Linked DNA regions of Leisingera sp. NJS204. The protein of the gene in region 1 binds, or shares a complex with, the protein of each later gene. Links are inferred from orthologs where the notes say so. Each region holds a gene or a part of one and is shown in the gene's direction. Other genes may lie near its edges.

Region 1 (14,926 bases):
GAAGACCTGGTTCAAAGCGAAGAACAGACCGAGGCCGGGTTTGATATCACCGTGCTGTGGACCGACCGGCAAAAGGCGAAGTACGAGAGGCTGTGAAGCCTTGCTTCAAGTGTAAAAGGAAAAGGGCGCCGCAGCGCCCTTTTTTATTGTCCCGTTATTATTGGCGGGGGGTGATCCGGGTAATGCCGACAGCTGCGGCGCGGGCCAGGTCCTCGTCCAGTGACATCGGGATATATTCACCGCGCCGCCAGAGCTGGGCCATGTCGTCATAGTAGCGCGACAGCGGATGGCCGGACTGGCCGGTTGATACGATAAAGACGGAACTGTCGGGATCGGCAAAGTCATAGACCCCGCGGTAGCCGGCAGAATGGGTGTTCTGGAACGGATCCGGGTCCTTACCTGAACTCTTGCCCCGCTGCAGGGTGTTGCCGCTGCCGCTGGTGGACTGGCGGATGTTTACGAAATAGCGCAGCAGCGGCACTTCTCCCAGCACCGGGTGGTCCTGCGTGGCCTGATGCGCATCGCCCCAGCGCAGCGATTCCAGCGCGGTGCCATAGCGTTCTTCGATCCAGATCAGCGCATCATCCAGCGCCAGCCGGGCCATATCAGTGCAGCTTTCTTCCGGAGCGCTTTGGCGCACGTCGCACCAGACGGCGGCACCATCGACATCGCGGTAGACCCGCTCGATGAACAACGGTTCCACATGGCGGAAGGTCTTGGCCACCGGACCCAGTTCATCGGTGATCAGCCGGGCCTGCAGGGCGCGCAGCCAGGCGGCATAGATCAGCGGTTCCGGCAGATGCTCGTTCATTTCACCGTTCCACTCCGACAGCAGGGTCAGGGCGATCTGGCGCTGGCGCTCGCGGGTGCCGGCAGGGGCGGCCTCTCCGGTGAACCACAGGTCGGCTCCGATCAGCGGCAAGAGGGTGCGGGCGGTGTAGGAGACCGTGTCCAATTGCGCCTCGATAAAGCTGTCGCGGGTATGCACTTCGCGGTTCTGCATCAGTTTTTCCCAGCGGTGGATGCGCTGGGTATCGCCCCAGTCAAAGGAGACGTGGTTCGGGAAGGGACGGTCCAGGATCTTGTTGTTGGTATTGCCCAGGATGCCGCCTGCGGGGCTGGTGAATTCAGGGTTTTCCGCATATGGGGCGCGGCCTTGCCAGCGGTTCTCCGGGTGCCAGCCCTGGCTTGGCATCCGGCCCTTGCTTTGGTGTGCGGCATCGCGCAGCGGGAAGGCGCCGACGGTTTTGAGCGCAATTGTGTCCTTATCCGCCAGAGTCAGGTTTTGCGAAGGGGCGACAAAGCCTTCTCCGGCTGTGATTGCGTCTTGGACCGTGGTGCTGCGCATCAGGCCGATGGCAGCGCTCATTGAGGTATCCTTGGGGCTGAGCACAGTCCAGCTGAGCGACACCACATGGCCGGGCGGGGTGATCCCGGCCAGTTTGAACATCGAACCGGGCAGCACCGGGCCGTTGTCTGTCCAGCGCAGGGTCAAAGTAACCGGCGCCTGGTCCTTGATCTTGATGATCGACGGGCGGGAGATGAATTCCTTATACCCTTCAACGCTCAGATACTCCTGAGGATTTTCCGGGTTGAGGCGTTCAATAAACAAGTCCTGGTCGTCCAGATAAGACGAGGTCACCCCCCATCCCAGCACGTCTGAGCGCCCCGTGATTATTGCCGGGATGCCAGGGATGGTGCCGCCGATCACACCGCCGGTGCCCAGTTCAAGCCGTGCCAGATACCAGACGCCGGGTGCGCTGAGACCCAGGTGCGGGTCATTGGCCAATAGCGTGCCGCCCGCCGCCGAACGGCTCGGGGCGGCGGCCCAGGCGTTGGAGGCCCCCGCCAGCCCGCGCGGAGCAACCGGAAACAGCAGGCTGTCTGCCTCTGCGGGCTTGGCGGTGGCGAACTGCCGGACGCCGGGAACCAGCGCTGCATACTCCGGCAGGGCAGTCAGCCCTTTGCCCGGTGCATCGGGCAGGATGTCCTTGATCCTGGCCGCATCATCCAGTGCCAGCGAAGTCCGGGCGCGCAGGATCTCTTCCTTCATGTGGCCGGACAGCTGCAGCGCCATCAGCTTCATGATCGCGATGCTGTCGGCGGGCTGCCAGGGCGCAACCGGCATGTTGAACAGGAACATCTCCGGCGCACCGCGGCCAAGCGCATCTTCGTTGATCTCCTGCAGGCGGGCGTTGACGCCGGCGGCATAGGCCTTGAGCGCGGTCATCGCTTCGGGCGACTGCACCGCCGCGGATTGCTGCGCCAATCGGTAGATATCCAGCCGGCGCAGATATGTGTCGGTCTCAACCGTGCGGGTGCCGAAGATTTCCGACAGGCGGCCCTTGGCGGTGCGCCGCATTACTGCCATCTGCCACAGGCGGTCCTGGGCATGGGCATAGCCGAGGCCAAAGTAGACATCCTCGTCGCTGGCGCCGAAACTGCCGAAGATATGCGGTACATTGGCGTTGTCGCGGACAATCTCGACAGGCGAGGAGAGGCCGGGCAGGGAAAGCTCTTTGTTGTATTCGGGCAGTGACTGCGAAGCCAGGTAATAGACCAGCAATGCGGCCAGAACACTTAGCAGAATCAGGCCGGCAGCTATGCGCATAAGCCAGCGGAAAAGATGTCCCATCAGCGGTCGTTTTCCCTTGGGTTTTGTCATTTCCAGCCGCTTGGCAGATTGCGCCCCGCGGCGGCGGTGGTAGGGTTGGCGCCAACATAAGCGAAGACAGATCAAGGGAAAAGCAGATGGCAAAAATCGCGTTTCTGGGGCTCGGCGTCATGGGCTATCCGATGGCCGGGCACCTGCAGGCCGCGGGCCATGAGGTCACCGTCTACAACCGCACCGAAGCCAAGGCCAAGGCCTGGGCCGCCGAGCATGGCGGCCAGTTCGGTGCCACACCGCGGGCGGCTGCGGCGGGGGCGGATTTTGTAATGGCCTGCGTTGGCAATGACGACGATCTGCGCTCGGTCTGCCTGGGGGCGGATGGTGCCTTTGCCGGTATGCGCGAAGGCGCGGTGTTTGTTGATCACACCACGGTGTCGGAAACCGTGACCCGCGAATTGCATGGCGCGGCAGAAGAGAAAGGCGTGTTCTTTGTTGATGCACCGATTTCCGGCGGTCAGGCAGGGGCTGAAAACGGTGTGCTGTCAATTATGTGCGGCGGAGACGAGGCCGCTTACGCCCGGGTTGAGCCGGTGATGGCTGCCTATTCCAAAATCTGCCGCCGGATCGGCGGCAGCGGGGCGGGACAGCTGACCAAAATGTGCAACCAGATCGCCATTGCAGGGCTTGTGCAGGGCTTGAGCGAGGCGCTGCATTTTGCCGAGAAGGCCGGGCTGGACGGGCGGGCGGTGGTCGAAGTGATCAGCCAGGGCGCGGCGGGCAGCTGGCAGATGGCCAATCGTTACGAGACCATGCTGGACGATCATTTCGAGCATGGCTTTGCGGTGGACTGGATGCGCAAGGATCTGGGTATCTGTCTGGACGCAGCGGATGAAACCGGCGCCAGCCTGCCGGTCACAGCTCTGGTGGATCAGTTCTACAAGGACGTGCAAAAGATGGGCGGCGGGCGCTGGGATACCTCGTCGCTGTTCAAACGGCTGCGCAAACTGGACTGAGGGTAAGGTAAAATGGCCTTTCCGGCAGGAAAGGCCATGCCTCCGGCGGAGGTATTTTCAACCAGAAAGAAGCGAAGGCCGTGAGCCTTTGCCGTTTCCCGGGCTGATCAGGGGATGATGCGGGTGTATTTGGTGCCTTCCAAAGTCGCACCAACGCGCAGGCCTGCCTGGGCAAAGACCACTGCAAGCACCGGGGACGTCAGGGTATTGGTGTCGGCACTCAGCGCGTTGCCTTCGTCCTTGATCACATATTCCACATCTGCGCCTGCCGCCCAACCGGACGAGCGGCGGAAGCCGGCCAAGGCGCCTTCGGTCATGAAGAACAGCACGTGGGCATACTGTTGAGCGCCGATCTGCAGGCCCGCATTGCCTTTGTAAGTGGCGTAATAATCGACGGTCACATCGTTGATCCGCAGGGCGCCGCGCCCATAGGCCCCGCCAAATACAAAGCCCGCCTCAGTGACCAGCGGCATTACCAGCATGCCGGTTGCCTTTTCGGCCAGGGTACGGGTGTTGGGGTACTGGCTGTACATTTGGTTCAGCGTGCTATCAACGCGGGCGTCGATGGTCGCGCCATTGCTGTTGCCTATGCCGTTGCCGCATGCGGCGGTAACGCCGGCGCCGGCCAGAGCCGTCAGGGCAAAGCCGCGGCGGGTCATGCGGGAAGAGGAAAAACTGCTCATTTCTCAGGTGCCTGTAATGATTTGCTCCAAGGCCGGTATGCTCCGGCTCTGATCGAATGTATACGCGGAAAACCGCTGCCTGTCATCTGCTGCCAGCTGGACAGCGGCGGCTTCCCGCTGAAGTGATCCGCATCCGCATTGAATGACTGGGTCAGCCGTTCAGCAGCCGGGCCGCGGCGGGTGCGAAATAGGTCAGGATGCCGTTGCAGCCCGCCCGTTTGAAAGCCATCAGGCTTTCCATCATCACCTTTTCGCCGTCGATCCAGCCGTTTTGCGCTGCGGCCTGGATCATCGCGTATTCGCCCGAGACCTGATAGGCATAGGTCGGCACGCCAAAGGCGGATTTCACCCGGTGGCAGATGTCGAGATAGGCAATGCCCGGTTTGACCATCACCATGTCGGCGCCCTCCATCAGGTCGCGCTCAATCAGCCGCAGCGCTTCGTCGCTGTTGGCCGGGTCCATCTGATAGGTTTTCTTGTCGCCCTTCAGCGCGCCCGAGGCACCGACCGCATCACGGAACGGCCCATAGTAGCCGGAGGCGTATTTGGCCGAATAGGACAGGATCGCCACATTGTGGTGGCCTGCATTTTCCAGCGCGCTGCGCATCGCCCCGATCCGCCCGTCCATCATGTCGGACGGTCCGATGATATCGGCGCCGGCATCGGCCTGAGCGAGCGTCATTTTGACCAGCGCCTCGACGGTGGCGTCATTGACGATCTCGCCATCGACCACATAACCGTCGTGGCCGTTGATATTGTAGGGGTCCAGCGCCACGTCAGTCATCACTGCAATATCCGGCGCCGCATCCTTGATCGCGCGGATTGCGCGATTGGTCAGGTTGTCCGGGTTCCAGGCCTCGACGCAATCTTCGGTTTTGAGCGAGGCATCGGTGTAGGGAAACAGGCAGATCGCCGGGATCCCCAGGGCCTGCGCCTCAACTGCGGCTTCGGCAATTTTGTCCACCGAGCGGCGCACCGCACCGGGCATCGAAGCGATCGGTTCCTCAACGCCTTCCCCTTCACGGACAAACACCGGCCAGATGAAATCAGACGGCGTCAGGGTGTTCTCCCGGACCAGGTCACGGATGGCCTGGCTGGCACGGGTGCGGCGCAGGCGGGCGGCGGGAAAGGGCGCGACGGTGGGCTTCATGGCGGTCTCTCGTTTTGGCTTGCCCATGGGTGGCATGGAAGCGGCCCCGGGAACAAGAGGCACAATCGCCGCGCCCAAAAACTTGTGCGGCAGGCAGGGCTTGCCTGCACGCGCTTCCCGGTTGATATAGGGCCGGTTGACAAATTCCAGCCCGAGGATCTGCGGGCACAAGCGGGGGGCTGGCGTGGATCTGCTTCATATTATCTATGAGATGATTGAGCTGCGGTCATTCTCCAACCTGTGGTACTGGATTGCGCTGGCGGTGCTCTGGTCGACGGCCAGTAACAGGATCCTGGGGGTGCCCTATGATATGGTCCAGCGGGCGCAGCGCAATGGCGGCCAGGCGGAACGCGATCTGGAGGATATGGTCCGGGTCAATGTGAACCGCCTGCTGTACATCTCCGAGGTTTCAGGCCCTTGGCTGGTGGCGCTGTCCTGTTTTGTGATGTCCGGCCTGGCTGTGCTTGGCTTTGTCTTCCTGATGGAGATTGCCCAGGCCGTGTTCCTGCTGGTGTTTCCGATGTCCGTGGTCGGGCTGATCAGCTTTTTGACCGCGCGCCGGATCTCACAGGAAGGTGCCACGGGCGGGGAGCTGCGCAAAAGATTGGCGTTTTGCCGGCTCTATGTGCAGGTCGTCGGGGTAATCTCCATTGTGGTCACCGCGTTCTGGGGCATGTATCAAAACCTGACCATCGGGGCATTTTAACAGGCGGGCTGAGACCGATTGAGGACACCCGGAAAGGAAAAGGCATGGCACAGCGTGCAATCACCATGGGCGGCGCGCCCGAAGGGTTTGATGCCCGGCTGATCCTGAAGGAAGTGCAGAAATCCGGCGCGCCGGTTCTGCATGTGGCGCGTGACGACAAGCGGATGGAGGCAATGCGGTCAGCACTTGCCTTTTTTGCGCCGCAGATGCCGGTGTTTGTCTTTCCCGGCTGGGATTGCCTGCCTTATGACCGGGTATCGCCGAACGCCGATATCTCGGCTGCGCGGATGGCCACGCTGGCGGCCCTGGTGCATCAGATGCCCATGCAGTTTGTGCTGCTGACCACATTGAACGCCGCCAGCCAAAGGGTGCCTGCGCGCGGGGTGCTGCGCGAGGCGGCCTTTACTGCCCGTGTCGATCACCGGATTGACGAAGGCGCGCTGCGCAATTTCCTGGTGCGGATGGGGTTCACCCAAAGCCCGACGGTGATGGAGCCGGGCGACTATGCGGTGCGTGGCGGTATCATCGATATCTTCCCGCCGGGGGAAAGCGGCCCGGTGCGGCTGGATCTGTTCGGCGATGTGCTGGATGGCGCACGGCGGTTCGATCCGGCCTCGCAGCGCACCACCGAGAAACTGGAGGTGGTGGAGCTGGCGCCGGTGTCCGAAGTGATCCTGGACGAGGCGGCAATCACCCGGTTCCGTCAGAATTACCGGATTGAATTCGGCGCCGCCGGTACGGATGATCCGCTGTACGAGGCAGTGAGCGCAGGGCGCAAGCATCAGGGGATCGAGCATTGGCTGCCGTTCTTCCATGAAAAGCTGGAAACTCTGTTCGACTACCTGCCGCAGGCGACGGTGACGCTGGATGATCAGGTAACACCGGCACGGCTGGCGCGCTGGGACACCATCGAGGACCAGTTTGAAACCCGCAAACACGCAATGGCGCAGAAGGGACGGATTGATACCGTCTATAAACCCACGCCGCCGGGCCTGCTGTATTTGGATGACGCGGCCTGGGAGGCCGTATCGGCCGCGCACCGCGTGGTGCAACTGCACCCGCTGCCGCAGGCCTCGGGTCCCGGCACCGTGGATGCCGGCGGGCGGATCGGGCGCAACTTCGCACCCGAGCGGCAGCAGGAAAGCATCAGCCTTTTCGGGGCTTTGGCATCCCATATTAAGGCGCGGATGCAGGAGGGACCGGTTCTTATTGCCTCTTACTCCGAAGGGGCGCGCGAACGCCTGACCGGGCTGATTGAGGATGAAGGCCTGGCAGAAGCCATCCCGGTGATGGATGGCACGCGGATCGGCAAAAGCGGCCTGCATCTGGCGGTCTGGGCTCTGGAGCACGGGTTCCAGGCGCCGGACATGACGGTGATCTCGGAGCAGGATGTTCTGGGCGACCGGCTGATCCGGGCACCCAAGAAACGCCGCAAGGCCGAGAACTTTCTGACCGAAACGCAATCGCTCAGCCCTGGTGATCTGGTGGTGCATGTGGACCATGGCATCGGCCGCTACAAGGGGCTGGAAGTGGTGACGGCAGCAGGTGCTGCGCATGAATGCATCCTGCTGGAATATGCCGAAGCGTCCAAACTGTACCTGCCGGTCGAAAACATCGAACTGCTGTCCAAATACGGCCATGACGAAGGTCTGCTGGACCGGCTGGGCGGCGGTGCCTGGCAGGCCAAGAAGGCCAAGCTCAAGGAACGCATCCGCGAGATGGCGGACAAGCTGATCCGCATTGCAGCTGAACGCGCCCTGCGCAAGGCACCGGTGATGGACCCGCCGCCGCATGCCTGGGAGGAGTTTTCTGCCCGCTTCCCCTATCAGGAGACCGACGACCAGCTGCGCGCCATCGAGGACGTGATGGAGGATCTGCACTCCGGCCAGCCGATGGACCGGCTGATCTGCGGCGATGTAGGTTTTGGCAAGACCGAGGTGGCTATGCGCGCGGCTTTTGTCGCGGCGATGTCCGGCCTGCAGGTGGCGGTGGTGGCACCGACCACACTGCTGGCACGCCAGCACGCGGCCTCCTTTGCCGAGCGTTTTCGCGGGTTTCCTCTGCAGGTCAGGCAGTTGTCGCGTTTTGTTAGTACCAAAGAGGCCAGCCAGACCCGTGAAGGGCTGGCCAAGGGGACCGTCGATATCGTTGTTGGAACCCACGCGGTACTGGCCAAGAACATCAGGTTCCAGAACCTCGGGCTGCTGATCATCGACGAGGAACAGCACTTTGGCGTTGGCCACAAGGAACGGCTGAAACAGCTGCGCAGCGACATCCATGTGCTGACGCTGACGGCCACGCCGATCCCGCGCACACTGCAGCTGTCGCTGACCGGTGTGCGGGATCTGTCGATCATCGGCACCCCGCCGGTGGACCGTCTGGCGATCCGCACCTACGTCAGCGAATTTGACACTGTCACTATCCGCGAGGCGCTGCTGCGCGAGCATTACCGCGGCGGGCAAAGCTTCTATGTGGTGCCGCGGATCACCGACCTGCCGGATGTCGAGGCGTTCCTGCAGGCACAGCTGCCTGAACTCACCTATGTGGTGGCGCATGGGCAGATGGCAGCGGGCGAACTCGACGACCGGATGAACGCGTTTTACGACGGCAAATTTGACGTCCTGCTGGCAACAACGATTGTGGAGTCGGGCCTCGACATTCCGACCGCCAACACGATGGTTGTGCACCGCGCCGACATGTTCGGCCTGTCGCAGCTCTATCAGATCCGGGGCCGGGTGGGGCGTTCGAAAACCCGTGCCTATGCCTATCTCACTACCAAACCGCGTCAGCGGCTGACACCGGCGGCAGAGAAGCGGCTGCGGGTGCTGGGCTCGCTCGACACATTGGGCGCCGGCTTTACCCTGGCCTCGCAAGACCTTGATCTCCGCGGAGCGGGCAATTTGCTGGGCGATGAGCAATCCGGCCAGATGCGCGATGTGGGGTATGAACTGTATCAGTCGATGCTGGAGGAGGCGATTGCCAAGATCAAGGCGGGTGAGATGGAGGGCCTCTCGGACGCCGATGCGCATTGGGCGCCGCAGATCAATCTGGGCGTGCCGGTACTGATCCCGGAGACCTATGTGCCGGATCTGGATGTGCGCCTCGGGCTGTACCGCCGCCTGTCGTCGCTCTCGACCAAAGTGGAGCTGGAAGGTTTTGCTGCTGAGCTGATCGACCGTTTCGGCAAGCTGCCGAAAGAGGTCAACACGCTGATGCTGGTGGTGCGGATCAAGGGAATGTGCAAACGCGCAGGCATTGCCAAGATGGACGGCGGGCCGAAAGGCGCAACGATCCAATTCCACAATGACAAATTCGCCTCGCCTCAGGGGCTGGTGGAGTTCATCCAGGGCCAAAACGGTCTGGCCAAGGTAAAGGACAACAAAATCGTCGTGCGCCGGGACTGGAAGAAAGACAGCGACAAGATCAAGGGCGCCTTTGCCATTGCCCGCGACCTGGCAGAGAAAGTCGTGGCAGAGAAGAAAAAGGCCAAGGCAAAAGCGAAAGCTTGATACGCAGAGCCAAGGAAATTCGAATTTCCTTGGCAAATGTCTTCGAAGACATTTTGCTCAGCTGCAGCAGCTGTCCGGCTTCATTGCTGCCTGTGCGCAGAAACAGGACGCAGCCACCGCCTGGTCTGCGCGGGCAAGCGCCATATCGAGTTTCTGCTTTATGTGCCGGATTTCAACGGTTTCGCCGCGGGCCTTCAGGCAATCATGCAGGCCTTTCAGGCTCCAGATATTGTCCGGATGGACCGACGCGCGCGGCAAAGTACCATCCAGCCCCAAGTCCGCACGGTAGACCGCCTCGGCTTGTCCCGAGCGGCCCTGCTCAAACAGCAGCGCCCCAAGTGCGTGGCGGCTGGGCTGCATCCAGCCCCAGGGCTCATCATAAGGCAGGTTATCGTCCAGCTCGGCCGAGCGGCGCAAATGGGCAAAAGCCGTGTCGTAGTTCTCTTTGCGGTACTCAATCTCACCGCGCAGCATTTCGGATGCGATTTCAAGCAGATCCACGACGCGGTTGTTGTGCAGCAGGCGGGTTTCCGGAACGCGGCTCTTGGCGGCGCGGAACAGCTGCTCCTCCGCTTCGGCCTGTGACACCCGGCCAGTTGCGGCAAATGCGATGGCGCGGGCGTAATGGGTGTTGGCGGTCAAGGTGCAATAGAGCGCTGGGTCTTCAGGCAGCTCCAGCGCCATGGCCTCCTCCCAGCGGCCAAAGCGGACCAGGATGTGCGGGTGCATTGCCATGTAGCTTTCAAAGAAATCCGCGATAGGCGGGCTTTCTACCAGCAGCATTTCCGGCGGGGTGGTGTCCAGAATACCCTGATTGGCCTGCAACGCAGGTTCAATCTGCCCCAGGAACATCGCGCCGAAGATGACGAAGTGGTAGTTATGCTGGCGGTAGCCGGTGTAGATGTTGAAGGCGCCCTCACGCGCGTAGAACTTCAGATCCGCCTCAATCGCTTTCCGGTTCCAATGCACCACGCTGTGATAGTCACCGCAAAGCACGTCGATATGGGTCGGCATATGCACCAGATGGCCTGCGTCCGGCACCAGTGTGCGCAGGACATCGGCGGCCTTCAGGGCTTTTTCCGGCGTCGGCGACATCTCCATCAGATGCACATAAAGATGCAGCAGGCCGGGGTGCCTCATCGCGCCGGGGTCGTTCTCCATTGCCCATTCCAGAACCTCCTGCGCCTCCAATGTCGCGGCCCCTTCGGCGGGCAGGCCGGTTTGCAAGTCCCACATTTTCCAAGGTGTCAGGTTCAGCAGGCTTTCGGCATAGACCGTGCGCAGATCCAGATGATCCGGGCAGGCGGCAAACGCCGCGCGCATGGCGTCGGCAAAGGCATAATCCCAGATGTGCATGTCCTCCATCGCCTCGCGCTGGGGATAGCGGGCCTGAAGGGCATGGATCAGCTGCCGCTCGGCCTCTGTGCAGCCCTCTAAACAAGCCAGCGCGGATTGGGCGGCGTCAAAAGCCTGTGCCAGATCTTCGGCACGGCCTTTGCCGTCCCGCAAGTTCCAGGGCAGATTGTAATTCGGGCCGGTTGCATAGGCCACGCCCCAATGGGCCATGGCGCAGCCGGGATCGTGGGTCAGTGCCTGCTTGAAGCATTTGACGGCTTCTTCGTGGTTGTAGCCATAAGTCCAGACCAAGCCGCGGTCGAACCACTTTTGCGTCTTGGGCGAAGCTGCCGTTACCAGACAGGAATGGCTGCCGAGATCATAATCGTAACCCATGAAATAACCTCCCCAAGTATTTGGAGAGGTTAGGCAGAGGCGTTGATCCGGACAAGATAGTTATTCTGCGGGCAATTGCGCCTCAGCCCGTGCCATTTGCAGCATCAGCAGGAACGCAAGGCCGGCCATTGTCAGCAGTCCTGCAGCCAGCGGCAGCAGTGAACCGTCAAACAGCAGGCCCACTGGTGCCGCAATGGCAGCGGCCAGAACGGTGGAAATCGCACCAATCACCGAGGCCGCCATGCCGGCAATATGGCCCATCGGCTCCATCGCGATAGCATTGAGATTGCCAAGCGTGGTGCCGGCCAGAAAGAAAACGCTGGTCTGCCAGGCGACAAACAGGCCGAACAGCAGCGTTTCCGGCAGCGCCTGTCCGCTGAGCACCAGCATCACTGCGGAAATGCAGACCTGCGCAGCCAAGGACCAGGTCACGATCCGGCGCATGCCAACGCGGACCACGATGGCCGCATTCAGCAGGCTGGCGGTGCCTGCCATCAAGGCCACAAATCCAAACCAGAAGGGAAAGCTGCCAGCGCGGTCAAAGATCACGTCATAGACCTGCTGCACCATGGTCAGCATGGTGAACAGCATGCCTAGGCAAAGGGTCTGCACCAGAATAGACAGGCGCACAGCCGGGTGGGCGAACATTTCCTTTACCGCGCCCAAAAGCAGCGGCAGACGGAAGGGGCGGCGGTTCTCCACCGCCAGGGTCTCCGGCAGGCGCAGGCCCATCCACATCACGATGAGGATGGCGAAGATGGCAAAGGCCAGGAAGATGCTGCGCCAGCTGGAAAAGGCAATGATGCCCGCGCCCAGCATCGGTGCAAAGGCGGGAACCAAGGTGAAGATCATCATTGCAATCGACATCATCCGGGCCATTTCCCGGCCCGAGTACAAATCCCGCACGATGGCAATGCCGACAACCCGCGGCCCTGCGGCACCCAGCCCCATGACGACGCGGGAGGCCAGCAGCAGCTCCAGCGATTGCGCCTGCCAGGCAACCGCAGAGGCTGCGATGTACAGCGCAACACCGCCGGCTATGACAGTCTTGCGGCCAAAAGCATCGGACAGCGGGCCGGTAAAGAACGTGCCGATGCCCATGCCCAGCACAAAAGAAGTCAGCACCAGCTGGGCGCGGTTAATGTCATCCGGGCTAAGTGCCTGGCCGATTTCGGGCAAGGCGGGCAGCATCGCGTCGATGGAAAAGGCGATGGTGGCAAACATCATCGCGATCAGGGCAATGAATTCGGCCTTGGCCATGCCGTGGGCCGGAGAGTGTACCTGGGGTTGTGACATTTGAAACCTCTAACAGCTCTTCAGATGTTTCCGGGGAACAAGGCCGGTCCGGGAGCTGTCCGGTTCCGCTATCACGAATCCGCATACCGGGCCAGCGCCCGGCTGCACAGCAAACTGTGCATTGTTGCGATGCTAAGCAATTTGCCGCAAGGTTATTCGGCCTCTGCGTCTTTCAGCTGCTGCAGGATGTCTTCGATCACCTGCTTCCACAGTTCCGGCGGCTGGGCGCCGGGCACGGCGTGCTGGCTGGCGACAATGAAGGTCGGCACCGAAGTTACCCCCATCTTGCGGGAATGGGCGTCGCGGTCCTGGATGGTCTGCACATCGCTGTCGCCTTGCAGCAGGCGTGCGGCGACATCTGCATCCATTCCGGCCTCGCGTGCGACGCCGGCCAGAACCGCGTGGTCGCCGATGTCCTTGGCGTCCACAAAGTAGGCTTGGAACAAGGCATCCACCGCTTCAGTCTGCTTGCCTTCGATTCCGGCCCAATGGATCAGCCGGTGTGCATCCAGAGTGTTTGGCGTGCGCGTCATCGCCTCGAAATTGATCGTCAGCCCGGCGTTTCCGGCGTGTTCCACCACTGGGGCATAAGCCTTAACCGCGCCGTCCTTGCCGCCGAACTTGCGCTCCAGATAGTCGCGCCGGTCCATGCCTTCGCGCGGCATGTCCGGGTTCAGCTGGAACGGGTGCCATTCGATAACAAAGGGATGATCCGGCACCTCGGCCAGTGCCTTGTCCAGATGGGTCTTGCCGATATAGCACCACGGGCAGATCGGGTCCGACAGGATGTCGAGCTTGACGGTGGTCATTTGGGTCATCCTTTGAACAGGGCGGGCAGGGCGCGGCGCAGCAGCTTGCCATTGGCGCCTGCAGGCAGCGCGTCGAGATGGATATAAGCGCGGGGCTGCTTGTAACGGGCCAGGCGCTGGGATGCAAAGGCCTGCAGTTCTGCGGCGTTCAACTCTTCGGGACCGGTATAGAAGGCGGCGATGATAAAGGTGTCCGGCTTCACCTCTACCGCTGCGGCGCCGGCTTGTGTGATGCCAGGATGGGCGGCCAAAGCGGTTTCGACTTCAATCGGGGACACGCGGTAGCCGCCCGCATTCATCATGTCGTCAGCGCGTCCCAGATAGCGGATCTGCCCGCCGCCGGTCATTGCGCCCTGATCACCGGTCAGGAACCAATCCCCCTGATAGCGGGCGGCAGTTTCTTCCGGCGCGTTCAGATAGCCAAGCATCAGCCCCGGGTCCGAGCGGTGGATGGCGATGGTGCCTTCCTCATCCACCGGCACCGGTCCGTCAGGGCCGAGAATCGCGACCTTGCGGCCCGGTTGCGGCTGCCCGAGTGCTCCGTCCTGTGCTGGGCAGGACGGCGAAGACGAAATGAAGGTCGAGCATTCAGACATGCCGAAAGCCTCAAACAATCCGCGGCCTGTTGCGGTGTCCCAGGCAGCGTGCAGATGGCGGGAAAGCTTTTCACCAGCGCAAAGCCCATGCCGCAAGTCCGGCAAATCGAGCGGGCCGGATTGCAGGAGCTTCCGGTAGACGCCGGGGGCCGCAGCAAAGAGGGTTGCACGGTGTCGGCGCAGCAGCGCGGGCAGGTCCTCTGGTGGGGTTCCGGGGAGTGGGATCAGCGCCGTTGCACCCGCCGCCCAGGGGTCCAGCAGGCCGGTGCCCAGGGTGTAGGTCCAGTTGAACGCACCGGCGTGCAGCAGCCGGTCGTCTGCTGTCAGACCGTACCAGCCCTCCACCATCATCTGCCGCGCCCAAACCGCCTGGTGGGCGTGGGCAACTGCACGCGGATTTCCGCTGGTGCCGGAGGTGTAGACCACATAAGCGCGCCGCTCGGGGTTGCCAAAGGCGTAGTCGCAGGGAGGCAGATGGTGCATATCCAGCAAGCGGGCCGTACTGATCTGCAGCGGGTGACTCGCGCAGGGCACAGCCGGGTCGCGCAGCACCGCAGCCGGGTTCAGATCCGCAATCATCCGGGCGGTTTCGGGCGCTGTCAATTGGGATGAGGTGGGCACCGGCACCAGTCCGGCGGCAATGGCGCCGAGGTAGGCAATGGGAAACTCAACCGTGTTCCCCAGCCGCAGCAGCACAATATCTCCAGGTTTCAATCCCGCCTTGAGCAGCCCAGTTCCGGTTCCGCGCACCGCTGCTTCAAGCCGGGCATAACTCCAGTCTTCGCAGGCATCGCCCGCGAGAACCGACAGGGCGGGTTTTTC
Region 2 (14,318 bases), 230 kb from region 1 along the record:
GCGGAAGTGACCGAGCTGATCCAGGGCTACGTGGTGGGCCGCCAGTTGGAAACCACCGAGGAAGACCTGATGAACACCGTCTTCCCGCATCCGACGCTGTCCGAGATGATGCATGAATCGGTGCTCGATGCCTATGACCGGGTGATCCATATGTAAGCTGCCTGGCAAGTTGCCTGTGGAGCGGAAATTGGAAAGGCGGCCTGTGAGGCGGAGCCATTCCGAGTTGTAGGACACGGGCGGCAGGAAACTGCCGCCCGTTTTTCCTTTCGGGCCTTTAGCGACCTTGAAGTTTTGCCGACATTGGCGTGCCGTGGGACCGCCACGGTTGATAGAGAATCCTGAAGAGGTTGGGCAGGTGAGAGCGATCGTCCCGCCGACGGTCTCGCTTCTTCTTGAAGGCTCCGCCGGAGGCCTCCGCCTTTTCGACACTGTCTGCTTCCTGCTGCGAGCCCTTTGGTTGCGACGGCTGATGGACACCCGTCCGCATCGCCGGAGTGGTGCGGACGGCCTTGCTGGCACGCCTCTTCGGCACAAGGATCGCCTTGTCTCTCCCCGGCACAGCGATATGCGCCTGAACGGCTCGCCACTTTCTGCCGTATCAGGAGCCCCCTCCACAGCGCACGCCTCTGGGCCTTCTCCAGGTTTTGCCTCCGCCTCCAGAGGCAGCTTGTAGGGCCTCCAATTGAAGAAGTTGCAGTGCACGCGCCATATGTTCATCAGGGCGATCAGGACGCGCGGATTGCTGGCAGCGCCGTTGATGTATGTGGCGCCTACGCGAGAGCTGCGGCCACCTGCCCGCTGGACGATGCTGACGCGCTTGCGAATGGCGTTCATGAAGGTGGAGGCCGGCTGGATCGTCGCGTGGATGACCCGGCGGGTGATGGCGGCACGGAGTTCCGGGTCGTCAATCCGGAGCCCTCGATAGTCGGCACGATAGCGTGCTGACAGGATCGGGAAGCCAACGGTCTTGTCGATCTCGTTTGCCATCTGGATAGGGCTATGACCCCCCATGCGCGGGAACGCGGCCGAAGCGGGGATTGGACCCGCCCACGAGCTTTTCGGCTGGTCGTTTGGGTTGGTGCGGTAGGCAGGCTTCAGGTTCGCGGAAGTCCAAGTCTGTAGCGCTTCCCAAGGCTTTAAGTGAGGATGCATCTCGCGCCATTTCTTGAGGCTCTTCGAAAACACCGCCTGTTTCTCGCGGATACGGTCGATCTGCACATCTTTCTTGAAGCCAATGACTGCCCGTTCGAACCTGTCCGCAAGGATCTCCTTGCGGAAAATGTGCGGCAGGACCCGCGCCATCTGCCCCTCCCGCCTGCCAACGAGGGTGAGCTTCCTGCTGGGGATCATCCACTTGAGACAGGCAAGGGACGCCTGTGTGGATGTATATGGACCCCGCCTGATTGCAACGGTCTGTTTGGTTCCGGCTTCGAGGTCGCGATTGCTGATGTATATCCGGCTTCTTAGGGCGGCCCGATATTTCGTTGCTGCGAGCCCCGATGGATTTCCTCTTGCTTCTTCCTCATCGCCCCTAAGGCATCGGTGCTGACCTTGCCGATCCACACATCAGGTTCGAGAAGCAACGGGCGTGACCCTTTTCCATCTCCTGGCAGATGTTGTAATATTCTGGGTAGCTCTCCTTTATTGACTTTCCGAGGTGCCGTTCAAGCGAACGACATGGCGGGTTCTGGGCGGTAGTTCTGATCTCTCGCTAAGAGCGACCAGACTATCCGAGCGTTCTTGTTAGCCAGTGCCACCGAGACGACATTCGGATGCCGTCGTTCGCGCATCCGCGCGATCCATTGGCTGCGCGGATCGGTTTTCCCGGCCGCCTTTCCAAGCACAGCTCGTGCGCCGTGGATCAGCAGTGTGCGCAGGTATCGGTCACCGCGCTTGCTGATCCCGAACAAGCGTGCTTTTCCACCGCTTGACCGTTGCTTTGGAACGAGCCCCAGCCACGCGGCAAATTGACGACCATTCTTGAAGCAGGATTTATCACCGACTGCTGCCACCAATGCCGTTGCTGTAATCGGGCCAACACCTTCGATTTGACCAATGCGCTGGCACATCTCATTGGCGCGGAAGAGATTCTTAATCCGCCGGTTGCAGCCTGCAAGACGGCTGTCGAGTTCGGCCAGTTCCTCACGCATGTCGCGCAACATATCAATGAAGATCTCCCCAAATTCGCCCTGATTGTTATCGACTATTTCACTGAGGGCACGCCGGATGCGGGTGATGTCCCGCGCCACCACGACACCATGTTCCCCAAGCAAACCGCGGACTTGGTTTACCAGCCGGGTACGGTTTGCGACCACGCGCTGGCGGATACGGTGGACCGCTTGGATTTCAAGCTGTTCAGCCGACTTAGGGGGGACAAACCGCATTGATGGCCGGCCGGCAGCCTCGCAAATCGCTTCGGCATCGTTGCGATCGTTTTTGTTCGATTTCACATAAGGTTTCACGAACTGTGGAGAGATCAGCCGCACCTCGTGGCCCAAATCGGTCAGAAGCCGTGCCCAATAATGCGATCCGCAACAGGCTTCCATACCAACAATACAGGGCGGCAATTCTGCGAAGAAATGCGCAACAGCGTCTCGCCGGAGGGTCTTCCGCAAAACCACTTCTTCAGTCGTACCCACTGCGTGAACTTCGAAAACGTACTTGGCCAGATCCAGGCCGATCCTTTTGATTTGCATGTTATGATCCTCCAATCTCCATTCGAAGATACGCCGCCCGAGGGCGGCGGGGTCCATACCATTGCCCCGATGAATGCAAGCTTTTTTCAGACTGTTTGTGCATGTGGTCAGGTGCAGTCGTGTGTCCGGCCTCAAAGTTGCAGCCTGTCAACAGCTGCGGGCCCTTATGGAGATATGCAGATCGGGTCCAGTTCGCTTACCCGCGCTCGGAGGCGCATCGGCGTCAATGATGGTTCTCCCGGCCCAGTCTCGTGACCGTTTGCCCTTACGTTCCTCCGTCCTGCTCACATTCCCGGCGACACGCCGGCGAACTCGACCTATGCGGCCGCCATCGCCGGATCTCTGTAATCCTCACCCTTGCGCATCAGCGCCCAGGCCGTTCGGGCCATGCGGTTGGCCAGCGCCACCGCAACCAGCATCTTAGGCCTGCGCGCCAACATTCGTGCGAGCCAAGAGCCCTCTGGGGCGCCTTTGCGTGCCGCCCATCGCACAACTGCCACAGCGCCGACAATCAGCAACCTTCGAATGTCGCGCTGACCCATCTTCGACGTCCGCCCGAGCCGCTCCTTGCCGCCACTCGAATGCTGTTTCGGCGTGAGCCCGACCCAGGCCGCGAAATCCCGGCCTTTCGAGAAGGTTTCCATTGGCGGCGCGAAGGGCGTTGATCGTCTGCGTGCGCTGGCGGACAAGGAGATCGCGGGTGCGATATGCCAGCGCTGCCGCCTGCTGTTCCTCGCTTTTCACGGCCGCGAACCGCATGGCCGGACGCGATGCTGCTTGCGCTATGGCCTCTGCATCAGCCATGTCATTCTTCTGGCGTTTTACGAACGGCTTCACGTATGCGGGCGGGATCAGACGGAGGCCGTGACCCAGATCGCTGATTGCCCGACCTCAATAATGGGCACTCGCGCATGCCTCCATCGCCACGACGCAGGAGGGCTGCTCGCTCATGAACTTCAGCAGCTGCACGCGCGACAACTTGCGCCTGAATATAACGGACCCGTCCACCCCGGCACCATGTGCTTGAAATACGTTCTTAGCCAAATCCAGGCCGATGATGCTAACCTCGTTCATGGACGCTCTCCTCCTAGCAGTGCTCCAACGCCCGCTACCTTGGCACATTCGATGCCGCCGGGGGGGCGTCCACCCCATCGCTTTCGTATAAGTGCCGCGCGTCATAACGCCATTGAAGGCGTTCCGGCTGTCACGTTCGTGCTTCACGAGGTTGAACCAGTGATCGCGCAGGTGCTCGATCTCGTCGGCCCGGGCGGTGGCGGCCTGGGTCGCCATGTAAGCCTCCGGCGAGAGAGGTTCTCCGGCGGCATCGAATGCTGTGGCGGTCCGTCCTATGAAGTGGCACAGGCGCTTCTCCGCAGCGGAGAAGAGCGCCGGTTCGTCGAACCGCGCCGCCGGCCGCTGGAAGTGAAGCCTTGGTGCGGTGAAGGTGCCTTTCGAGTTCCGATACAGCTTGCGAGGGGCCGAGCCCCGGGCGACGCCGAAGGAGGCGTCCTCAATGACCTCCAGCGGGTCGATGGTCGGATCGAAATCCACATCGCAGCGGAAGTCATAGCCCGAGCGAATGGCGGTACTGACCGGGCAGTTCAGCTGCGTGATTTTGCGGTCGAGCTTGGTCTGCCGGTTTACGCCGGCGACGATGCCGTCGTTGGCGATGCGCGTGTGGGTGCAGGGCTTGCCGTCTTTGATACGCTGCCGTTCGACACGCTAGCGCCACTTCGCGAGTTGTGCTTTCTCGTAGGCTAAGAGCGTCCGCTCGAGCCAGAAGATGCGATTGTAAAGCCTGGACATTCCCGGCTCCGTCTCGCCCCTGGGCGTACGGAGAATGCGGCGGATGCCGTGAAGGCCCGTGCCATTGGCCAACAGGGACAAGATCTCGATGTTCTCGTCGCGCGTCTTCTGACGGCGATGCCCGCTCGACACTGTAAAGCGGGCCCCAGGCAGTCCTTTGCAGGGCTTGTGGATTACCCGGACGGAGCGTGCACGCGGCACAGATCCTTTTTTGTGGCCGGCCTTTCGCGATGGCTTGCCGTTGGCGCCGTTGAAGATGAACTCCCCAGGCTTTTCACCTTGTTCGGTCCTTTTGTCCGTTTCTGGGTCAAGAGCTCGCGTACCTCAAATATTGGCCACTATGGCCCACGACGAAATCAAGCGGGCACAACTGAGCGCTCACCGCGGGAAGTTCGAACTTCCCGCCAATCCGCCCCTGATGACGGAAAAATCAAACAAGATCAGGGCGTAAAAACAAATACCTGCCGACCTCTCGGTCGGCAGGCTGGCAGGACGCGTGCCATACAGTACGGAATGGCTCCCTGTGAGGGGCCGCCTTTTTCTTTGGCGGCAGGGCTCTGGTCCCGGCGCCGGGTCCGGGGTAACCAGAGGCTTGTCAAGCGACACAACAGGGGCAGCAGCCATGACGGCATCCGGAAATTCCCGCTGGGGGCTGATCCTGGCGGTCTGGGGCGCAGGCCTGGGGGCGGCTGCGCAATACGGCAAGATCAGTGTGATCTTTGGCCGGATGGCCGAGCTGTACCCGCAGGCGGGAAACGCGATCAGCTTTTCCGTGTCGCTGGTCGGGGTTTTGGGCATTCTGCTCGGGGCTGTGGCGGGGTTGTATGTCGCCGCTTTCGGCTACCGGCGCACGCTGATCTGGGCGCTGTGGGCGGGGGCGGCGATGTCTGCCCTGCAAGCGCTGCATCTGCCGTTCGGGGTGTTCCTGGCCTCCCGTGTGGTTGAGGGGCTGTCGCATCTGGGTATCGTAGTGGCAGGGCCGGTTCTGATTGCACAGCTGAGCTCGGAGCGGGGACGGGGGCTGGCGATGACCCTGTGGAGCACGTTTTTTGCCGTCGCCTTTACCCTGCTGGCCTGGTTCGGGCTGCCGCTGGCGGATGCCTGGGGGCTGCTGGCGCTGTTTGGTGCCCATGCGGGCGTAATGGCGGGGCTGGCGCTGCTGCTGGGCTTTGCCTTGCGCGATGTTCCGGTGCCGGAAAGGGGGCCGCTGCCGCGTCTGGCGGAATTGCCCGGGCTGCATCTGCCCATTTACCGGTCCCCCTGGATTTCGGCGCCGGCCGCGGGCTGGCTGTTTTACACTTGTTGTTTTGTAGCGGTGCTGACGGTGATCCCGCCTTATATCGCCGAGGACATGCGCGCCTTTGTGCTGGGGATGATGCCGCTGGCCAGCATTGCGGTGTCGATGACCCTGGGGGTGTATCTGCTGCGGTTCCTGCCGGGGGTGCGGCTGGCGCAGCTGGGGTTCCTGGCCTGTGCCGCCGCCGCCCTGTGGCTGTGGGCCATGCCCGGCGCGCCGGCCGCCTGTATCGCCATGGCGGGGGCCATGGGGCTGGTGCAGGGCGGCTCCTTTGCGGCCGTTCCGCAGCTGAACGGCAGTGCCGCCGCGCGGGCGCAGTCCAGCGGTGCAATGGCGCAGATGGGCAATCTGGGCAATACCATCGGAACGCCGCTGATGGTGCTGGCACTGGCCGGCGGCGGCTTTGGCGGCATGATGGCTGTGCTGCTGGTGCTGTTCCTGAGCGGAACTGCGGTGCATGGTCTGCTGTCAGCGCGGCGGCGCAGCATGGCGTAACGGGGCCTCTCCCGCCCGTCGCCGGCCCCCGGTCCGGGGGCCGGCGCCCGTTGGGCATGGCGCCGCAAGCGGCGCGCCGGATTCCGGTTGAAATCCGGGCCGGAAAACGCGTGTTTTCCGGTTTGATCCGGGGCCGGCGCAGCCTGCTGCCAGCTGCTGTCAGCAAGTTTTGTCCTGTTCGTGATATGTTCTCTTTTGGGGCTTGGCGTTTCCCGGTGCATTCCCTATTTGTATGGCGGGCGTTTGCCGCTGGTTTGGCAGGCGCGGGCACGGGGGCATTATGGCTGAGCTGAAATCCATCGAAGTACGCGGCGCGCGCGAGCATAATCTGAAGAGCATCGATGTGGATATTCCGCGCGATGAGCTGGTGGTGATCACCGGCCTTAGCGGTTCGGGCAAATCCAGCCTGGCGTTTGACACCATCTATGCCGAGGGCCAGCGCCGTTATGTCGAGAGCTTGTCGGCCTATGCCCGCCAGTTCCTGGACATGATGGAAAAGCCGGATGTGGACCACATCAGCGGCCTGTCTCCGGCGATTTCAATTGAGCAGAAGACGACATCGAAGAACCCGCGCTCAACCGTTGGCACGGTGACCGAGATTTATGACTATCTTCGGCTGCTGTTTGCCCGCGCAGGCACGCCCTATTCCCCGGCCACCGGCAAGCCGATTGAGGCGCAGCAGGTGCAGGACATGGTCGACCGGATCATGGAGATGGAGGACGGCACCCGCGGCTATCTGCTGGCGCCGATCGTCCGCGACCGCAAGGGTGAATACAAGAAGGAATTCCTGGAGCTGCGCAAGCAGGGCTTCCAGCGGGTCAAGGTGGACGGCGAGTTCTATGAGCTGGACGAGCCGCCCACGCTGGACAAGAAGTTCCGCCATGACATCGACGTGGTGGTTGACCGTCTGGTGGTGCGCGAGGGGATGGAGACGCGGCTGGCAGACAGCTTGCGCACAGCGCTGGATCTGGCGGATGGCATTGCCATTCTGGAAACCGCGCCCAAGGAGGGCGATCCGGAACGGATTACCTTCAGTGAGAATTTTGCCTGCCCGGTCAGCGGTTTCACCATTCCGGAGATCGAGCCGCGGCTGTTTTCCTTCAACGCGCCGTTCGGGGCCTGCCCGGAATGCGATGGTCTGGGGGTTGAGCTGTTCTTTGACGAACGCCTGGTGGTGCCGGACCAGTCCCTGAAGGTCTATGACGGGGCGCTGGCACCCTGGCGCAAGGGCAAGTCGCCCTATTTCCTGCAGACCATCGAGGCCATCGCCAAGCATTACCAGTTCGACAAGAACACTGTCTGGAAGGACCTGCCGGAGAAGGTGCAGAAGGTGTTCCTGTATGGGTCCGGCGAGGAAGAGATCATGTTCCGCTATGACGAGGGCGGGCGGGTTTATCAGGTCGAACGCACGTTCGAGGGTGTGATCCCCAACATGGAGCGGCGTTACCGCGAGACCGATTCCAACTGGATCCGCGAGGAGTTCGAACGTTATCAGAACAACCGCCATTGCCACCATTGCGAGGGTTACCGGCTGCGCGCCGAGGCGCTGGCGGTGAAGATTGCCGGTGTCCATGCCGGTCAGGTGGTGCAGCTGTCGATCCGCGAGGCGCTGGCCTGGATCGAGGATGTGCCGAACCATCTGAGCCAGCAGAAGCAAGAGATCGCCCGTGCTATTGTGAAGGAGATCCGCGAGCGGCTGGGGTTCCTGAACAATGTCGGGCTGGAGTATCTGTCGCTGAGCCGTAACTCCGGCACGCTGTCCGGCGGCGAGAGCCAGCGGATCCGGCTGGCGAGCCAGATCGGGTCCGGCCTTACGGGTGTGCTCTATGTGCTGGATGAACCCTCCATCGGGTTGCACCAGCGCGACAATGACCGGCTGATCGGCACCCTGAAAAACCTGCGCGATCAGGGCAATACGGTGATTGTGGTGGAACACGACGAGGATATGATCCGTCAGGCGGATTATGTGTTCGACATCGGCCCCGGCGCCGGGGTGCATGGCGGTGAAGTTGTAAGCCACGGCACACCGGGTGCGGTTGCTGCGGACACCGGCTCGATCACTGGGCAGTATCTGTCCGGCACCCGTGAGATTGCGGTGCCGCCCAAGCGGCGCAAGGGCAACAAGAAGAAGATCAAGGTGGTGAAAGCTACCGGCAACAACCTGAAAGAAGTGACGGCAGAGTTTCCGCTGGGCAAGTTTGTCTGCGTGACCGGCGTCTCCGGCGGCGGCAAGTCGACGCTGACGATTGAGACGCTGTTCAAGACCGCCTCGATGCGGCTGAACGGCGCGCGCCAGACCCCGGCGCCCTGCGAAAGTATCAAGGGGCTGGAGCATCTGGACAAGGTGATCGACATCGACCAGCGCCCGATCGGCCGCACGCCGCGGTCGAACCCGGCGACCTATACCGGTGCCTTTACGCCGATCCGCGACTGGTTTGCCGGTCTGCCGGAAGCCAAGACGCGCGGCTACAAGCCCGGGCGCTTTTCCTTCAACGTCAAGGGCGGCCGCTGCGAGGCCTGCCAGGGCGATGGTGTCATCAAGATCGAGATGCATTTCCTGCCCGACGTCTATGTGACCTGCGAAACCTGCAAGGGCGCGCGCTATAACCGCGAGACGCTGGAGATCAAGTTCAAGGGCAAGAGCATTGCCGATGTGCTGGATATGACGGTGGAAGACGCGCAGGAGTTTTTTCAGGCGGTGCCGTCGATCCGCGACAAGATGGACGCGCTGATGCGGGTGGGCCTGGGCTATATCAAGGTGGGCCAGCAGGCGACAACGCTGTCCGGCGGCGAGGCGCAGCGGGTGAAACTGTCAAAGGAACTGTCAAAACGCTCGACCGGGCGGACGCTGTACATTCTGGATGAGCCCACAACAGGCCTGCATTTCGAGGATGTGAAGAAGTTGCTGGAAGTGCTGCACGAGCTGGTGGAGCAGGGCAATTCGGTGGTGGTGATTGAGCATAATCTGGATGTGGTCAAGACCTCCGACTGGATCATCGACATCGGTCCCGAGGGCGGCGATGGCGGCGGCGAGATTGTCGCGGCGGGTACCCCCGAGACAGTGGCGGATGAGCCGCGCAGCCACACCGGGCGGTACCTGAAGGACATTCTGGCGGCACGGAAGGTGGCGGCGGAGTGAAAGTTGTGGGATTTGCGGTCGGGTTCGTGCTGATGCTGCAAGTCCCATTTGCAATTGCTGAGCGTGCGCCGAAGTGTTTTAGCTGGGCGCTAGAACTCTGCGAGTGCAGCGCGTTGTTCTCAGTTTTAGAAACTGAGCCAACAATCGCGGGACAACGGAGAATGGACGAATGGAGGGAATTGGCAGAGAAGCTGCGGTTTCGGGCCTACCCTGTGATGGGAAAAGAACTTGGGGACCGGCTGATAGACGCCAGAATTGATGAGTGGCGGTTATTGCCGTCTACACTTGATGTGCATCGGGAGTTTGCACGGGTCTTATCAAGCTGCGCCAGATATTGGAAACGGCTTCTTGCCGGCTTGCCAGTGTCCATCGGTCCTTAAGCTGTTTAGCCGCAAAAGCATTTCGTTTAGCGGAGCAAGACTGGAGCTGGGATGAGGGGCGCAGCCCCTCTTGGCCTTTGGCCAATTCACCCCGGAGTATTTCTGGAAAGATGAAAGGGGGCGGTTTCGCCCTCATTATTCATGCAGTTTGCGCGGCGGCGGGGCGGGCCAGCATCAGCGGCACCAGGAACAACAGCAGGAAGAGCGTGTTCATCACAACGTTGAACCAGGCGCCGGCGGCGAGGGAGCCGAGGCTGTCGGGCACGTACCAGGCCAGCAGGGCCGGGATCAGCAGGCGGCGGCCAAGAGCCGGGTTGGTGCTGTAGATATGCTCTGTCACCAGGTAGATCAGCACGCAGAAGCCGCACATTAGCCCGCCGCTGATGGCGGTCATCAGGGCGGCCGCGCCGGGGGTAAGCGCCTGGGCGCCGTCCACCGGCAGAAAGGCGAGATCGATGAATAGGCTTAGTGCAGTGCCGAGCGGGGTGGCCAGCGCCAGTATCATAGCCAGCCCGAAGGCGGCGGCGAGTATCGTGACGGTTTTGAGCATGCGGATTGCAGCTGAATGGGTCATTGGAAGCTCCTGATAATGTCTGCGCGCAGAATGCAGTCAGGCACGGAAGCGGAACAATTACCTTGGAGGTAAGTGAACTTCTGATTGTGCCTGTCTATGCTGCGGGAAAAGGAGACAGCTCATGGCGGAAGGTTTCGGCGCGGTTCTGAAGAAATGGCGCGGGCTGCGGCGGATGAGCCAAATGGCGCTGGCGCTGGAGGCCGGAGTCTCGGCGCGGCATCTGTCCTTTCTGGAGAGCGGAAGGTCGCGGCCCAGCCGCGGCATGGTGCTGCGCTTAAGCGATGAACTGCAGGTGCCGGGCGGGGCGCGCAATCAGCTGCTGGCGGCTGCCGGTCTGGCACCTGTGTTTTCACGGAGGAATCTGAACGATGCGGAATTGGCGCCGCTGAAGCAGGCCGCTGAACAGATGATGATCGCGCATGAGCCGTATCCGGCGCTGATGATCGACCGGCATTGGCGGCTATTGCGCCTGAACCGGCCTGCGGCCCTAATGCTTGAAGGCGTAGGGATCAGTGCGGGCTGCAGCCTGATTGAGGCTCTGCTGGAGAACGCCGGTCTGCGGGAAGTGCTGGAGAACCTGCAGGATGTTGAACGGCTGAGCCTGGCCCGGCTTAGAACCGAGCTGGCCCATTTCGGCGAGGATCCGGTGCTGGAACAGGCGGTAGAGCGGCTGCAGCGGATGGTGGCGGCCTCGGGCTGCGCACCTGAGGGGGAGCTGCCCGCGGTGATCCCGGCCCGCTACCGGATGGGCGGGCAGGTGCTGTCGTTCTTTTCCACCATTACCCAGTTCGGCGGCACAGGGGATCTGGCGATGGCGGAGCTGCGGATCGAAATGCTGTTTCCGGCTGATGAGGCCACGCGGGAGACGATGGCCGCTATGGGCGGCCGCTAGCAGGCAGTGCGGCGGGTCAGTTCGCCAGGTCCGCCTCGGCACCGATCAGGCGCAGCACTTTCTGGGTCTCGCGGTTCACCTGATAGACATAGCCGCCGGCCTGAACATAGCTGCCAAATGGGTCCGGTGCCCATTCGCCGGGAGACCCGATCCAGATGTACTCATCCAGAATATGGTCGCCGCGGCGGTAGAACTTCTTGGCATGGTCCGGCGGCACGCAATGCGATGAGGTCTTGGCCAGGCCTGCCGGGCAGTGCAAGCCTGCCTGGTCCGACTTGCCATGTCCGATGCCATTGCCTGCAGCAAGCGGAATAGCCACTGCACAAGTGGCGGCGAGAACAATGATGGAAACAAAATAACGGCGTACCATTTACGGCGGGTCCTTTCCTGGTCGCCATTGACATAACGGGCCAGGCGCAAAATCCAAGAGGGCGGTAAAGCCGGCGGCGGCGGCCCGCCTGCAGCCGGTTACGCAGCGGCAAGAACCCGCGCTTCATGGCTGCGCAGGGCCAGCCGCGCCGCATTTCCGTACCCGCGGCCGGTTTCAGCGCAGAGTTCCGGGAACAATTCGCGGATTTCCGCCAAGGTGCCAGCGTCAAATCCTGCCGCTGTTTGCGGGCCGGGCTGGTAGCTTTCGCTGAGGGCGCCGTCGGCCCAGAGAATCTGGTGGCGGCCGAACAGCAGGTGGACATACTGCGCTTCCTGCATCTCCAGCGCCGGGCGGATGGTGCTGTCGTTCACCAGGTCCTTGGCCTTGACCAGAACCTCACCCTCGCCGAACAGCAGCTCGGCGCGGCTGCCGGAAACCAGCATCCGGTGCTGCGGCGACACATATAGGTCGCGGCTGTTGCCGCAGCTGCCTTTGGCAAAGCGGATCGGAGCGGTCCCGGGCGTGCAGGCGATGCGGCGGCTGCCGGTCCATTGCAGGGGCTGCGGGCCGTTGTCGTAGGTAAGAACCTCCATGCCGGGGCGCAGGTCCTCGACCGGGATTTCACCGCCGGGCACCCGGATCAGGGTGCCGCGCAGGAAGCAGGGAACCGTCTGGTTGATCTCGACCAGGCCGGTGTCGGAGTTGCCCAGACCGTTGTCTGCAGTGTAGTTGAAATAGACGGTTTCCAGGTCGCCATCGGTGACGACGGTCAAGGTGCCGTCGGCGTTCAGAGTGATCTGCTGTCCGGTTGCCAGGGTGACGGTATCATTTGCGAACACTTCCTGGCCATTGATATGGGTGATGGTCAGCGTGCCGCCGGTGGTGGTGTCGTTTTCCAGTACATCCACCACACGGGTCTTGTTGATCGCGATATCTTCCTGGTCATCCTGCGCGACCACCGCTGTCTGCACTGAGCCGCCGGCAATCAGCAGGTTGGTGTCATAGCTGCTGTCTACAGTATCGGCGACGCCGATCTTGAGGGTGTTGATCTCCCCTGCATTCACCGGAGCGACAAAGGTCAGGGTGATGGTGAACCCGTCCATTTCGGTGTTGAACTGGTCGCCGGTGTTGTCGACATAGACGTTTTCGGTGCCATCGTTGATATTGCCGATCGACGCGGTGCCGTTGCCGATGGAGACCTGGGCCTCTACTCCATTCACCCAGACACCGACCACGTCATTGTATTGCGAATTGGCGAACTCGGGGTATTCCTCGGAGGACAGCACAAAGTCGATGGTCAGCAGGTCGCCGTCCGGGGTGAAGTCGATTTCCAGAAACGAGGCATCGCGGGTGGCGGCACCGGCGAGGGCGTTGAAATCCGCGTCGTTGTTGGCGCCGGTGGTATTGGTGCTGGTGTTGCCGCGGACGTTTGTGTTGGTGCTGCCGTCGCTGTTGGTAAAGTCGCGGGCGTAACCTGTCGACAGGATCACGCCGGAATCTGCAGGTGCTACGCCTGGTGTGGTTGTATCAGCGCCAGTGTAGATGCCCGATGACAGGCTGTCGCCGCTGTAGCTGGCACTTTCAACCGTGACGCCGTCGCCAAAGATTTCCTCTGCCATCTGGGTGGCGGTTGCAGAGGAGTTGATGTTCAGTTCCGTTGCCGTGGCCATAACAGACAGCGCGCCTCCGGGTGTGCGAGAATTTACGATCGCTTACCGGAATGCTGGGGAACTGAGACAGAACTGTGGCGGGCTGGTGCCGAAATCCTGGAGTTTACTCGAATTTTAAGGGTATTTTAAAAACGCCGGGCACAACAGGCGGCCCGGAACAGGCCGCCTGACAGGTCATTTGTTCAAAGCCTGCGTTTGAGGAGGCAAGCCTCAGCCGTCGCGGCCGCGTGTCTCGAACCGCGGCAGCATGGCAGAAAAATCCATGCCTTTGCCGTCTTCGTCCTCGACGAATTTCTTGTACAGCGCCATGGCCAGTTCCCCCATCGGCGTGTCGGCGTCGGCGCTGGCCGCGGCTTGCTGGCTAAGGCCCAGGTCCTTCAGCATCAGCTCAGCCGCAAATCCGGGCTGGTAATTGTTGTCGGCGGGCGACTGCGGGCCGACGCCCGGTGCCGGGCAATAGGCGTTCATGGTCCAGCTGTAGCCGGAGGAGGTGGAGACCACATCGAACATCTTCTGCCGGTCAAGACCCAGCTTGTCGGCCAGCGCAAAGGCCTCGCAGGTGGCAATCATCGTCACGCCGAGGATCATGTTGTTGCAGATCTTGGCCGCCTGACCGGCGCCGGCCTCGCCGCAATGCACAGCCTTTTGACCCATGATATCAAACAGCGGTTCGGCGGCGGCAAAGGCATCAGCCGAGCCGCCGGCCATGAAGGTGAGCGTGCCGCCGGCCGCGCCGCCGATGCCGCCGGAGACCGGGGCGTCCACGGACAAAAGACCTGCGGCGTCGGCCTGTTCGGCAACCGCGCGGGCGGAGTCCACGTCGACGGTGGAGCAGTCGATGAAGGCGCCGCCTTTGGTCATTGCCGGGATGATCTCAGCCGCGACAAGGCGCAGGATGGCGCCGTTGGGCAGCATGGTGATGACGGCGTCGGCGCCTGCTGCGGCCTCGGGGCCGGAGGCGGCCATTGTCACGCCTTCGATGCTGACATCGGCCATATC

The links.
Region 2: the proteins of mfd (region 1) and uvrA are in contact, whole or in part, in a crystal structure (PDB 4DFC), measured with the Escherichia coli proteins. The link is inferred for Leisingera sp. NJS204 from one-to-one orthologs.

The regions. Positions count from the first base shown.
Region 1 is NZ_CP035417.1:1,873,824-1,888,749, forward strand. The notes cover bases 5,845-9,872. They hold mfd (transcription-repair coupling factor), read left to right. Parts: upstream 5,845-6,207; coding sequence 6,208-9,672; downstream 9,673-9,872. Other genes in these bases: ETW24_RS09250 (component of SufBCD complex), read left to right, coding at 5,845-6,163; ETW24_RS09260 (tetratricopeptide repeat protein), read right to left, coding at 9,730-9,872. In the rest of the region: GTPase HflX, read left to right, coding at 1-96; ETW24_RS09230 (penicillin acylase family protein), read right to left, coding at 158-2,635; ETW24_RS09235 (NAD(P)-dependent oxidoreductase), read left to right, coding at 2,752-3,624; ETW24_RS09240 (YSC84-related protein), read right to left, coding at 3,732-4,307; hemB (porphobilinogen synthase), read right to left, coding at 4,459-5,457; more of ETW24_RS09250, read left to right, coding at 5,642-5,844; more of ETW24_RS09260, read right to left, coding at 9,873-11,403; ETW24_RS09265 (multidrug effflux MFS transporter), read right to left, coding at 11,464-12,699; ETW24_RS09270 (DsbA family oxidoreductase), read right to left, coding at 12,852-13,517; ETW24_RS09275 (class I adenylate-forming enzyme family protein), read right to left, coding at 13,514-14,926. UniProt on the Escherichia coli protein: Couples transcription and DNA repair by recognizing RNA polymerase (RNAP) stalled at DNA lesions. Mediates ATP-dependent release of RNAP and its truncated transcript from the DNA, and recruitment of nucleotide excision repair machinery to the damaged site.
Region 2 is NZ_CP035417.1:2,103,170-2,117,487, reverse strand. What follows is about bases 6,214-9,633. They hold uvrA (excinuclease ABC subunit UvrA), read left to right. Parts: upstream 6,214-6,574; coding sequence 6,575-9,433; downstream 9,434-9,633. Other genes in these bases: ETW24_RS10340 (MFS transporter), read left to right, coding at 6,214-6,294. Also shown: lpdA (dihydrolipoyl dehydrogenase), read left to right, coding at 1-156; ETW24_RS10350 (IS110 family transposase), read right to left, coding at 1,665-2,696; more of ETW24_RS10340, read left to right, coding at 5,125-6,213; ETW24_RS10330 (excinuclease ABC subunit A), read right to left, coding at 9,953-10,387; ETW24_RS10325 (helix-turn-helix domain-containing protein), read left to right, coding at 10,509-11,279; ETW24_RS10320 (hypothetical protein), read right to left, coding at 11,296-11,649; ETW24_RS10315 (Hint domain-containing protein), read right to left, coding at 11,748-13,319; mmsB (3-hydroxyisobutyrate dehydrogenase), read right to left, coding at 13,530-14,318. UniProt on the Escherichia coli protein: The UvrABC repair system catalyzes the recognition and processing of DNA lesions. UvrA is an ATPase and a DNA-binding protein. A damage recognition complex composed of 2 UvrA and 2 UvrB subunits scans DNA for abnormalities.